DNA from 4 places in the Streptomyces sp. NBC_00442 genome. Region 1 is predicted to be linked to each of the others. Evidence: riboswitches for the same ligand, from Rfam matches in the RefSeq annotation. Region 1 holds a riboswitch; each other region holds the start of a gene.
What was found. Region 1 has a riboswitch for cyclic di-AMP ahead of OG432_RS06640 (M23 family metallopeptidase). Riboswitches for the same ligand answer to the same signal wherever they lie in the genome.
Positions count from the first base shown of each region.

Region 1 (3,202 bases):
GTTCCGGGCGCCGGAATGCCGCCGCTCCCTCGGTGTCGGCTGTTCATATACGGCTTGCCCGGGTACGGCTTGTCGTCCGGGTACGGCCTGTCCGAGTACGGCCTGTCCGAGTACGGCCTGTCCGAGTACGGCCTGTCCGAGTACGGCCTGTCCGGGTACGGCCTGTCCGGGTACGGCCTGTCCGGCGTGGCCCTTACGCGCGGGCGTCCGCGGTGCTGGCGCCGTGCCGCGGCGGCGCGGGGCGGCGCAGCCGGTGGGCCGGCAGGGAGCGCTCGGCGTGCTGGGCCGTGAGGGCACGGGCGCGTTCGGCGTCGTGCCGGGCCACCGCGTCGGTGATCGCGCCGAGCAGGGCCCATGCCTCGGCCGGGCGGGCCGGCGGTTCGACGACGTACATCCAGGCGACCTTGTGCCGCAACTGCGCGAGCAGCGCGATGAGTCCGGGGCTCGCGGAGGCCTGGGCCAGCGTCTCGTGGAACCAGCCCCACAAGGAGCGCGGATCCTCCCCCCGGCCGCGGCCCGCCCGCCCCTGACCCAGCCTCACCAGGCCGCTCAGCACCCGGAGATGGGCCTCGTCGCGGCGTTGGGCGGCCCGCGCCGCGGCCAACGGCTCCAGGAACAGGCGCAGTTCGAGGAGGTCGGCGGCCTCGCGGTCGGTGAGTTCGGCGACATGGGCGCCGACGTGTCTGCGGGTGGTGACGAACCCCTCGGACTCCAGCGTGCGCAGGGCCTCGCGGACCGGGACGCGGGACACCCCGTAACGGCGCGCGAGGGCTTCTTCGGCGAGTCTGCGGCCGGGCTCGAAAACGCCCGAGACGATGTCGTCGCGGATCGCCGCGCCGATGGAATGCGCCGGAACACGCACGTCCGAACCTCCGCCTGGATTCCCGCCGGATCGCGGTCGGGCGACGCCCGAGCGGCGACTGTATCGACGCCGTGTTACTTCCGGATGACGGCCGGGACCCGCGGACGCCTTCGGGCCAACGGCGAAGACCCCCGGCGCGATGCCGGGGGTCTTCGGTGTGCGCGGAGGCCGAGGCGCCTCAGACGCTCACGCCGTGCGACCGCAGGTAGGCGATCGGGTCGATGTCCGAGCCGTACTCCGGGCCGGTGCGGGCCTCGAAGTGGAGGTGCGGGCCGGTGGTATTGCCGGTGTTGCCCGAGAGGGCGATCTGGGTGCCGGGCTCCACGGACTGGCCGACGGAGACCTGGATGACCGAGAGGTGGCCGTACTGCGTGTACGTGCCGTCGTGCATCTTGATCACGACGTTGTTGCCGTACGCGCCGCCCGCGCCGGCCTCCACGACGGTGCCCAGACCCACGGCGTGCACCGGGGTGCCGATGCCCGCGTGGAAGTCGATGCCCGTGTGGCTGCCGGAGGACCACAGCGATCCGCCGGTCTTGTAGCCCGTGGACACATAGCTGTTGGCTATGGGGGCGACAAACGTGTTGAGGCGCTTGCGCTCGGCCTCGCGCGCGGCGCGCTCCTTGGCCTCGCGGGCCTCCTGGGCGCGCTGCTCGGCCCTGCGCTTGGCCTCGGCTTCGGCCTCCGCCTTCGCCTTGGCCTTCGCGGCCGCCTGCTTCTGCGCGTCGGCCTGGGCGCCGAGCTGGTCGGCGAGGGTGTCGCCGATGACGATGGCCTGGGTGAGGCCGGTGTCGGTGGTGGTGCTCGGGGCGGCGACGGCCGGGGAGGCGAGGGTGCCTACGACTCCGGCGGTGGCGAGGGTGGCGATGCCCGCGATGTTCGCGCTGCGGCGCGTCATCCGGCTGGGCGCGCGATGTTTCCCGGTGGCACGGGTGAACGCCATGGAGCGGCGGTGTCCTTTCCTTCCATCTCGCCTACCGGGTTAGCTGACGGGTTCGGAGCAGGAAGGTCTCCTACGGGCTCCCCCGCGGGCGGGGGCGTCCGATTCACCCCAGGGACTGAGTGGGTCCCCGGCTCCCCTGGCTCGCGCCATCGGGGACTCGGCGATCACTGTCCGGTGCCGCGGCTGCGACGGGTGGTGACGGACAGCGCGATTGACGCTAGACGGCTGATCTTTCAATCACCAAACAGACGCCGGTTTTTGTTGCGCACGCCACATGACAGACAGGCAACCTCTCCAATAAACCGGACATATGGGGGGACCCCGGAGGCGCGTGCGCCACCGGGGTCCCGTATGCCCCGGAAGTACGGGGCTCGACGACGCGTCAATCAGCCCGTGACGACGCTCACTTCACCGATTCCGAGCGCCCGCACCGGCTCCGCGATCTGCGCCGCGTCGCCCACGAGCACCGTGACGAGCCGGTCGGCCGGGAAGGCGTTGACGACGGCCGCCGTCGCCTCCACGGTGCCGGTCTCCGCGAGCTGCGCGTACAGCTGGGCCTGGTAGTCGTCCGGCAGGAACTGCTCGACCTGGTCGGCGAGGGTCGCCGCGACCGCCGCCGCGGTCTCGTACTTGAGGGGCGCGACACCCACCAGGTTCTGCACGGCGCTCTCGCGCTCCGCGTCCGTCAGACCCTCGGCGGCGAGCTTGCGCAGCACCTTCCACAGGTCGTCCAGGGCGGGCCCGGTGTTCGGGGTGTCGACCGAGCCGCTGATGGCGAGCATCGCGGCGCCGCCCTCCGGCCCCGAGCGCAGCACCTGGCCGAAGGAACGCACCCCGTAGGTGTAGCCCTTCTCCTCGCGCAGCACGCGGTCCAGGCGCGAGGTCAGGGTGCCGCCCAGGCAGTACGTGCCGAGCACCTGGGCCGCCCAGACCCGGTCGTGGCGGTCGGGGCCGATGCGACCGATGAGCAGCTGCGTCTGGACCGCGCCGGGGCGGTCCACGATGACGACCCTGCCCCTGTCGTCGGCGGTGATCGGCGGGACGGGGCGCGCCTTCGCGGTGTTGCCGGTCCAGGCGCCCAGGGTGTCCGCGAGGATCGCGTCGAGGTCGGTGCCCGACAGATCGCCGACGACGACGGTGACGGCCGTGGCGGGACGCACGTACGCCTCGTAGAAGGCACGCACCGCGGCCGCGTCGATCGCGGCGACCGTCTCCTCGGTGCCCTGGCGGGGCCGGGAGATGCGCGCGGTGGCGGGGAAGAGCTCCTTGGAGAGCTGCTTGGCGGCGCGGCGGGCCGGGTTGGCCTGCTCGTGCGGGATCTCGTCGAGCCGGTTGGCCACCAGCCGCTCGATCTCGGCGTCGGCGAACGCGGGGGCGCGCAGCGCGTCGGCGAGCAG
Region 1 is NZ_CP107918.1:1,491,915-1,495,116, forward strand. It holds gene OG432_RS06635 (GntR family transcriptional regulator) at 194-862, opposite strand; gene OG432_RS06640 (M23 family metallopeptidase) at 1,041-1,805, opposite strand; cyclic di-AMP (ydaO/yuaA leader) riboswitch at 1,820-1,978, opposite strand; gene OG432_RS06645 (M16 family metallopeptidase) at 2,192-3,202, opposite strand, start outside.

Region 2 (3,202 bases), 2.0 Mb from region 1:
TGCGCCCTCGGCGTCCTCTGCGCGCTGGTCCTGAGCGGGTGCCGGGAACCGGGCGGGACCATGCCCGTGTCCGTGCCCCTCACCGTCGAGATGGTGCCCGCCCGGCCCTCGACGCTCCCCGCGGGGTGCCGCCTCAACCGCGGCGGCTGGGCGGAGCTGCCCTGCGTACCCGATCAGGACGCCCACCACCGCCACACCAGAGGAAGCTGCGCCCGGGGCCGCCCGGGACCCCACCGGTGCCGGCTGCGTTGACGACCCGAGGGGCCCGCGCGGCCGGGCCGGCACCCCGTTGGGCGCGCCCGAGTCGCCATCGGGCTCGGCAGGGGCCAGTCTGGACTGGTGCGGCAGCGAGCAGAAGGCGAAGGGCGCCTGGTACGGGCGCTACCCGTGCTCCTGGTTCTCGTGGGCTTCGCCTTCGATGCCTCCACCCCGCCCGAGCTGACCGCCGCCGCGCTGTTCGCGGGCGCGCCGGTCGCCGCGGCCCCGTTCTACTCGGAGCGTGGCACCGCGGCCGTCGGGCTCGGTTCGGTCGCCGCCGTCGTGGCGCTCTGGTTCATACACGACCTCCCCGACCTCGGCGAAGGCGCGAGCGAACTGTTCACCGTGCTCACGGTGAGCGCACTCGCCCTCGTCATCAACCGCATCCTGCGCCGCAGCGGCGAACAGCTGGCATCGGCCCGGGTCATCGCGGAGACCGCGCAGCGCGCCGTGCTGCCCACGCCCGCGTCCCGCATCGGCGGACTGCACGTGGCAGCGCGGTACGAGGCCGCTCAGGCGGACGCCTTCATCGGCGGGGACCTCTTCGCCGTGCAGGAAACCCCGTACGGGGTCCGGCTCATCGTGGGCGATGTCCGTGGCAAGGGACTCCAGGCGGTGGAGGCCGTCGCCGTGGTGATCGGCGCGTTCCGGGAGGCCGCCGAGCAGGAGTCCTCCCTGGAGGCGGTGACCCAGCGCCTGGAGCGGGCGCTGGCCCGCGAGGGCACCCGGCGCGACCGGCTCGACGCCGTCGAGGGGTTCACCACGGCGCTGCTCGCCGAGATCCCGCGCGGCGACGGCACCGTACGCCTGGTGAACCGGGGCCACCCCGAGCCGTTCCTGCTCCACCCGGACGGATCCCTCGACGCGGTCATGCCGGCCGAGCCCGCGCTGCCGCTCGGCATGTCGGACCTCGGTGTGTGGCCGGACCGCGCCGAAGTCCGCCCCTTCCCGGCCGGCACGACGCTGCTGCTCTACACCGACGGGCTCTCCGAGGCGCGCGACGACCGGGGGGTGTTCTACAACCCCGGCGCGCGTCTGCGGGGCGCCATCTTCCCGGGGCCCGACGAGGTGCTGGACGCGCTCGTCGACGACGTACGCCGCTACACCGGCGGCGGCGCGAGCGACGACATGGCGCTGCTCGCGGTGGCCCGCCCGGCCGAAGGGCAGCCCGACCGGCGCCGCACGGTGAAGATCGTGAAGTAGGGGAGGCGGCACGGGGGCGGGCGTTCACCGCGGGCGGGTGTTCACCGTGGGTGCCCGAAAGGTCTCGCTGCGCATAACAATTGACACACCGTCAGGATGTGGATGTTTAAGCGAGCGTGACGGAGGAGACAGTGAGGGGCCGTCAACTGGCCCGGTTTGCCCCGGCAATCGCCGCTAAGTCCGGGCCAAGGTCGTTAACGATCAGTGGGAACGGCTTGGAATCCGGTCCCGCTGTCTATTAACGTTCGATAACGCAGCGCGGCCGTCCCAGCCGCCGCAAAGGCGGCACCGTGCGCATGCGCCGAATCCCGAAAGGGAACCGGGGAACCACCAACTTGGGGTGAATCGGACGTCCGTCATGGGCGCTCGTAGGAGACCTTCCTGCTCCGAACCCTCCCCCCGGGCCTCAAGGGCCAGGGGGGATCCCCACCGCTACCGGTAGGCGGAGACGGAAGGAAAGGAGCGCCTCTCCATGGCGTCCAACGAGCCTGCCCTCGACACCCCCGCCCCCTCCGCGGTGCTGTACGGGGACGCGCCCGGCGAGGACGAGAGCTGGGAGGAGTGGGACCCGACCGAGGAGTCCGTACGACCGCTCCGGGGCCGGCACAGAGTCGCCAAGCAGCGCGGCGGGCTCGCCCGCAGCTCCACCGTCCTGGGGGTCGGTGTCATCGCGGCGGTCGGCGCCGGCGGCATGGCCACCGCGCAGACCAAGCCCCCGGTCTCCATATCCCTGCCCGACTCCCTCACGGACAACCTGCCCGACCTCGGCTCGCTGCCGGGCGTGGGCAGCCTCGTCCCGCACGGCGGCGGGAATGGGGGCGCGGCCGACGCCGCGGACGCGGACGGCCACGAGACCGCGGCGGCCAGGGCCGACCGGAGGTTCGCCGCCGCGCCACTGAGCATGGCCGGGCTCACCACCACCGAGGCCGAGGCGGGCGCCACCGACGCGGGGGAGGCGCTGCGCGCCCGCATCCTGCGGCAGGCCGAGCAGCAGAGGGCCGGGGCCGTCGCCGAGGCGAAGGCGGCCGCCGAGAAGGCCGCGGCGGAGAAGGCGGCCGCGGAGGCCAGGGCCAAGCAGGACGCCGCCGAGGCCAAGGCCGCGGCCGAGAAGAAGGCGGCGGACGAGGCCGCGGCGAAGAAGGCGGAGGCGGAGCGGCTGGCCGTGCTGGCCGCCGCGTACTCCCTGCCGGTCGGCTCGTACACCCTCACCTCCACGTTCGGCGAGGCCGGTTCGATGTGGTCCTCGGGCCACCACACCGGCCTCGACTTCGCGGCGCCGACGGGCACGCCGCTCAAGGCGGTCCACTCCGGGACGGTCAAGTCGGCGGGATGGGCGGGTGCGTACGGGTATCGCACGGTCATCACGCTGGATGACGGCAGCGAGCTCTGGTACTGCCACCAGTCGTCGCTCGCGGTGAGCGTGGGGCAGAAGGTGTCGACGGGGGACGTGATCGGGCGCGTCGGCGCGACCGGGAACGTGACGGGCCCGCACCTCCACCTGGAGGTGCACACCCCGTCCGGCACGGGCATCGACCCCATGACGTGGCTCCAGTCCAAGGGGCTGCATCCCTGAGGGGGCGACCCCCAGGGGTCCGGGGCGGAACTCCGGGGGATTTCGGTGAGTGGAATTCGCTGGGTGGACTCATCCGGCATTCGCGGCGCAATCGAATCAATCCGTGACCCTCATTTCATCGGCAAAGTTCCTGTCATTGCTCCCTGCGCTAGCGTGGCCCCGGCCTTG
Region 2 is NZ_CP107918.1:3,442,354-3,445,555, reverse strand. It holds gene OG432_RS15525 (PP2C family protein-serine/threonine phosphatase) at 340-1,461, shown strand; cyclic di-AMP (ydaO/yuaA leader) riboswitch at 1,751-1,921, shown strand; gene OG432_RS15520 (M23 family metallopeptidase) at 1,934-3,034, shown strand.
Region 2: linked by a shared signal. The riboswitch ahead of OG432_RS15520 (M23 family metallopeptidase) and the one ahead of OG432_RS06640 (M23 family metallopeptidase) in region 1 are both predicted to bind cyclic di-AMP.

Region 3 (3,202 bases), 5.8 Mb from region 1:
GCACCGACGGGGCGCTCGCGGTGTGATGGGCGAAGAGCGTCACCGCGCCACGGACCCGTCCAACTGGATTCGCCTCAGCGGTGATTGATGTCGGTCTCCGGGGGCGGTGCGAACGGCGCGGTGAGCGCCGCCTCCTCGACCGTCGCGACCGGACGGACCAGCGCGTCGAGCCCACCCGCGGCGAGCACCCGCAGATGCCATGGCCGTACGCACACCACGCCGAGCCGGCCGCCGCGCTCCCGGATCCTGCGGTGCGCCCGGAAGAGCAGCGTGAGGACGGCACAGTCGAAGAATTCCACGGGCCGCAGGTCCACGACCACGCGGGCGCCGGGCGGCTGGGTGGCCGCGTCGAGATGCACCCGTACGTCGGGGGCGCTGGCCAGGTCGACGGTGCCGTGGACCTCGACGACCGTGACTCCCCGGACCAGATGGGTACGGGCGTGGCGGCACCGCTCCGGAAGCAGGCCGGGCGGGAGCGGCACGGGGGCCGAGACGGACGGCCGAGCGGTGGTTCCCATGGCAGCTCCCGGTCCAGCAAGGGCCCCCGGGGGGTGCGGGGGGGCACGGTAATCGGGCAGTCACCGTGGTCCGGGTGACGCCTTACCACCCTAGGAACAAGCACGCCTGCAGAAACGTGCAGCCTTGAGATTGTTCATCCCGGCGGGTGAACCGAAGTTGCGCCGCCGCCGCGCGGAGGCCCGACGGTACGGCCGGACGCCCTCCTCACGTCGAGGGCGTCCGGCCGTCTTGCGTGTTCGGTCCGCGGCAGCGGGCTCAGTAGGCGCCGAAGACGTTGTCGATCGAGCCGTAGGTCTTGGCGGCGTAGTTGCACGCCGCGGTGATGTTGGCGATCGGGTCGTAGAGGTCCGTGGAGGTGCCGGGCACGTGGAAGGCGGTGAACGTGGGCTGGATGACCTGGAGGAGTCCCTTGGAGGGGGTTCCGGCCACCGCGTTGGAGTCCCAGTTGTTGATCGCCATGGGGTTGCCCGAGGACTCCCGCATGACGTTGCGGTAGATGCCGTCGTAGGTGCCGGGGATGCCCTGCTGGGCCATGATGGCGAGCGACTGCTTGATCCAGCCGTCGAGGTTGTTGGTGTAGGAGGCCGTGCTCGCCGTGGTGAGGGTGGCCGGGCGCGCGGAGCGGTCGGCCCGGTCGGCCGAGGCGTCGCGCGCGGTCGTGGCGGCGGCCGGGGCCGGGCCACCGACGGTGAGCCTGATGCCGGGGCGGATCACGGCGGGGTTGCTGCCGATGACGCTCCGGTTGTCCTGGTACAGCTGCTTCCAGCCACCGCTCACCTTGAGGGCGTCGGCGATCCGGGAGAGCGAGTCGCCCGAGACGACGTCGTAGCTCAGGGGAGCCGCCTTCACCGCCGTGACCGACTTGGCGGCCGCGGCGACGCTCGCCACCGTGGCGGTGTGGACCGACGCGGGCGCGGCGGCGGCCGTGGTCGCGCCGATCACCGGCATGGCGAGTACGGCGCCGCCCGTACCGGCGACGGCGAGGCCCCGGCTGAACGAGCGGGACTTGGGGCGGCGGTGCTTGCCCTTTGCAGGCATGGTTTTTTCCTCTCCGTCGCCTGCGAGGTGAGCTGTCGGGTTCGGACGGGAGATGTCCGGCCGCGATGCACGCGACTTCACCCCAGCCGTTCCGGAAATCCGGACCGGCGGCTTACCTGGGTCCCCCGCTCCTGCCCTACGTGTCTGGGAGGTACCGGACGGTGGCAGGATTCGGCGTTCCATCCGGATTGACGGTGAACGTAAACGAAGGGGCCGAGCGGAAACAAGGCCAGAATTCATTGCGCATGATCCGGAATATTGATCCACGGAAATCCATGCCCCTGGGACACCCCCGCCGAATCCGTCAACTCTCTTGAAAATGAACCCGAATGACCCTGGGGAGCTTTCCTGACAGCCCGTCGGGCGAGTGACCCAATTCACTCGGCCATCCGGGAACCGAACGCCGTATTAGCAAAAGCGGCGAGGCCCACCCATTAGTCCCAATATGGACATTTCTCGGCGCGCGACGGTAAATCCCATAATGCTCCATTTCGGACACTAGGGACTTTTGTGTGCGCAGCCGACCGAGGGAGGGTGGGGGGGCTTCGCTCCGACGATCTCTGCGCGAGGTCTGCGCGAGGTCTGCGCTAGGTCTGCGCGGACTCGGTGGTGGCCATGGCCAGGGAGGGCCAGACGTCTCCTACCCCCGCCTTCCCGCCTTCTGGAGCACCGCGCCCCGCACCACACCGCATGCCGTCACGGACCCCCTCACACGGGGGAAGGGTCCTGGCGGCGGATCAGACGGCCTGAGACCATGGGCAATTCGGCGCCGCAGGGTCACCGCCGTTGGCTTGTCCCGCACAACTCGCGCCCCGACCAAGGAAGAACATGAACGACATCGCTGAATTCAAGAACATTCCGCCGACCACGCTCGCCGATCTCCTCGGGCGCAAGCAGGTCATGGATATCGGAATTCGCCCTTTGTGGTCACCGGTTCCGCGGGTCGCCGGTCCCGCATTCACCGTTCGGTGTCCTGCGGGTGACAACCTCATGCTGCACGCGGCCATTCACCGCGCCGAGCCCGGTTCGGTCATCGTCGTCGAATCGGGCGACCTGGACTACGCGCTCGCCGGCGGAAACGTGTGCGCCGTCGCCCAACGCCGGGGCATCGCGGCCTTCGTGGCCGACGGAGTCATTCGCGATCTCGCAGAGGTACGCGAGTTGGGCTTCCCCGTCTTCGCCCGTGGCGTCATTCCCGTGCCGGGCGCCAAGAAGGCCGTCGAGCCGCTCAACGTGCCGGTGCTCTGCGGCGGAGTGCGCGTGAGTCCGGGCGATGTCGTGGTGGCCGACGAGGAGGGCGTCGTGGTCACGCCGCACGCCCGCAGGGAGCAGGTGCTCGTCGACGCGCGGCGCAAACTGGCCAAGGAGGCCGACGAGTCGCTCGACGCGTGGGAAGCGGCGCACCGCAGCCGCATCGACGTCATCCTGAGCGAAGGCGGATTCGAAGACTGAAGGGCGGTCAGGGTTGAGGGGCAGCACTCAACCACCGTGCACGCGGCGCGGGTTCAGGGGGGAAGCCCCCCCGCAGCCCGCCGGGTCAGACCGTGCCCACCTCGCGGACGAGTTCGAGGCCGAGCGCCCGGTCCAGATGGGAGAACGTCTCGAACTTGGCCCCCTCGGGCACCTCGGCCGTCGTCTCCAGGTC
Region 3 is NZ_CP107918.1:7,326,164-7,329,365, reverse strand. It holds gene OG432_RS32975 (anti-sigma factor antagonist) at 75-518, opposite strand; gene OG432_RS32970 (LysM peptidoglycan-binding domain-containing protein) at 775-1,557, opposite strand; cyclic di-AMP (ydaO/yuaA leader) riboswitch at 1,560-1,744, opposite strand; gene OG432_RS32965 (RraA family protein) at 2,386-3,009, shown strand; gene OG432_RS32960 (hypothetical protein) at 3,095-3,202, opposite strand, start outside.
Region 3: linked by a shared signal. The riboswitch ahead of OG432_RS32970 (LysM peptidoglycan-binding domain-containing protein) and the one ahead of OG432_RS06640 (M23 family metallopeptidase) in region 1 are both predicted to bind cyclic di-AMP.

Region 4 (3,202 bases), 3.1 Mb from region 1:
TGTGACTTTTACGTGATCGCGGTGCCATCGACTTGTGACAGGCGTTCGAGTACGGCTACGTTCACCGTTCATTCGGCTCAGCAGTCACACGGAAGGCCTTATACATGCGCTCCGGGAATGGACGGCATCGTCGACCCCGTCAGGCACCCGCCCTCGTCGTCGCGGCAGGAGTGACCGGATCCGCCCTCGCGCTTCCGCTGCTCGCCGCGACCGGCGCGAGCGCCGCGGACGCCGGCACCTGGAACCAGGTCGCCTCCTGTGAGTCCGGTGGGATGTGGAGCGCCGACTTCGGCAACGGCCTGTACGGCGGGCTGCAGATGTCCCAGGCCACCTGGGAGGCGTACGGCGGCAACGAGTACGCGCAGCGCCCCGACCTCGCCAGCCGGGCCCAGCAGATAGCCGTCGCCGAGAAGGTGCTCGCGGCCAAGGGCCCGAACGCCTTCGCCGACTGCGGCACGGGTGCCGGACTCAACAAGGGCGGCGGCTCGGCCGACGTCGACCCGGGTGTACCCGACACGGCGGACGGGACGCCGTCGTCCGCGCCGTCGGCCCCTGCCGCCCCCGCCACCGGGACGCCCGACGCGACCGCGACGCCGGGCGCCACCGCCCCGGCCGCGCCGGCTCCGGGCGCCACCGAGCCGGGCGGGTCCGCCAAGTCCCCGACGCCGTCCGCCTCCACCCCGGCCAACCCGGGCAAGCACCGCGGGACCCCCGCTCCGGAGGACGGCACGGGCGCCGCCCCCGGATCCGCCACGCCGTCGGCCCCGGCCGAAGGGACCGCGTCGAGCCCGGCCGGTGACGCGGGCACCTCCGCCGGCGACCGCGACGCGGGGCGGCACGCCTCACGGGGTGACGGAGCCTCACGTGAGGCCGGCAACGCCCCTGCCGCGAACGGCGCCTACACCGTCCGCCCCGGCGACAACCTGACCGTCATCGCCGACGCGAACAAGGTCAAGGGCGGCTGGCCCGCGCTCTACCACGCCAACGAGCGCCTGATCGGCACCGACCCCGACCTCATCCTTCCTGGCCAGAGCCTGGACCTGAAGGATGTGACGGCCGCCCCCGCCGCCCCGGCGACCCCGTCCTCGGCCCCCTCCTCGACCCCGGCCCCGACCGCGGACGCCACCGCGAACTCCACCCCGCAGCAGGGCTAGTTCACGGGTTGGTTCGCGGGTTTATGTCCGTTCTGTGCAAGTGAGACATGGGTCTCTTCGCCTCAACTGGCGTGTCCTGTCTGCCCGGTCCGTCCGCCCCGCCCCTCACCTGCGGAAACATCCCTTCTGTGGCCGCAAGTAAGGGGGATTTCTCCCCGATGTACGTCTTTGAACATTGGCGGGGCGTGTGTTTTCGTCGGACTCGCTCGTCACCACGAGCCCCGTCGACCGAGCACGCCGAATCCTGCCGTCGGCCGATGGGAACAGTCGACGCTTATGCGCCGTAGGCAGGAGCGGGGGACCCAAGGTAAGTGCCGGGCCCGACAGTTCGCAGAGCTGCCGGAACCGGCTTGGGGTGAAGACGGGCGCATCGACGCTCGGCCGGGCAGCTCACGCCCGAACCCGACAGCTCACCTCGCAGGCGTCGGTGAGGAGAACTCCATGCTGCTTTCCGGCAAGGGCAAGCACCGTCGCCCGTCCAAGGCCGTCCGTGTCGCCACGCTGGCCGGTGTCACCGGTGCCGCCGTCGCCGCTCCGCTGATGGCGGCCGGCTCCGCTTCCGCCGCCTCCGTGCAGACCTGGGACGCCGTCGCCCAGTGCGAGTCCGGCGGCAACTGGTCCATCAACACCGGCAACGGTTACTACGGTGGCCTTCAGTTCTCGAACTCCTCCTGGGCCGCCGCCGGTGGTACCCAGTACGCCTCGCGCGCCGACCTGGCCACCAAGGGCCAGCAGATAGCCGCCGCCGAGAAGCTGCTCGCCATCCAGGGTCCGGGTGCCTGGTCCTGCGCCGGCGCCGGCAACCTGACCTCCGGCGGCGCCAAGGCCGACGTGGACACCTCCGGTTCGTCCGCGAAGTCCGCCAAGCCCGCCAAGCCGAAGCAGCAGGCGCAGCCGCAGCAGAAGTCGCAGAAGTCCGAGCGCACCGAGTCCGCGCCGGCCAGCCGCGGCGCCCAGCGCAGCGAGCCGGTCAAGCAGGGCGACGGCGAGTACACCGTCAAGTCCGGCGACACCCTCGGCACCATCGCCACCGCCAACGGAGTCAAGGGCGGCTGGCAGAAGGTGTTCGACCTGAACAAGAACATCGTCAAGGACGCGAACCTGATCTTCCCGGGCCAGAAGCTGCACCTCGGCTGAGACTGACCCACCCCCAGGTCGCCCCGGCCCGGCGCGCATTCCCCCGTACGCGCCGGGCCGGGGTTTTCGCTGTTACCGGACAGTAGTCTTGTGGTCCTTTGCCCGGCAATCGGGGCCCTTGGGCCCTTTTTCGTCCCAGGAGGCGGGCACTCGGCTGGTGCGACCCCCGGAGCCGGTTAGGCTCTTGTCGCAAGGCCAACGCGACCCCGCATGTCCCTGCACCGCTTGCGTCACATCTAGCTTCACATCCCAGAAGGAGATGCTCGTGCCGTCCATCGACGTCGTCGTAGCCCGGGAAATCCTGGACTCCCGAGGCAACCCCACGGTCGAGGTCGAGGTCGGCCTCGACGACGGCAGCACCGGCCGTGCTGCAGTTCCGTCCGGCGCCTCCACCGGTGCCTTCGAGGCCATCGAGCTTCGCGACGGCGACCCCAACCGCTACGGCGGCAAGGGTGTCGAGAAGGCCGTCCTCGCCGTCATCGAGCAGATCGGCCCGGAGCTCGTCGGCTACGACGCCACCGAGCAGCGCCTGATCGACCAGGCCATGTTCGACCTGGACGCCACGGACAACAAGGGCTCGCTCGGCGCCAACGCCATCCTCGGCGTCTCGCTCGCCGTCGCGCACGCCGCCTCCGAGGCCAGCGACCTGCCGCTGTTCCGCTACCTGGGCGGCCCCAACGCGCACCTGCTGCCCGTCCCGATGATGAACATCCTCAACGGTGGGTCGCACGCCGACTCCAACGTCGACATCCAGGAGTTCATGATCGCCCCGATCGGCGCGGAGTCCTTCTCCGAGGCCCTTCGCTGGGGCGCCGAGGTCTACCACACGCTCAAGGGCGTCCTGAAGCGCAAGGGCCTCTCCACCGGCCTCGGCGACGAAGGCGGCTTCGCGCCGAACCTGGAGTCCAACC
Region 4 is NZ_CP107918.1:4,590,976-4,594,177, forward strand. It holds gene OG432_RS20565 (transglycosylase family protein) at 105-1,154, shown strand; cyclic di-AMP (ydaO/yuaA leader) riboswitch at 1,424-1,593, shown strand; gene OG432_RS20570 (transglycosylase family protein) at 1,596-2,291, shown strand; gene eno (phosphopyruvate hydratase) at 2,551-3,202, shown strand, end outside.
Region 4: linked by a shared signal. The riboswitch ahead of OG432_RS20570 (transglycosylase family protein) and the one ahead of OG432_RS06640 (M23 family metallopeptidase) in region 1 are both predicted to bind cyclic di-AMP.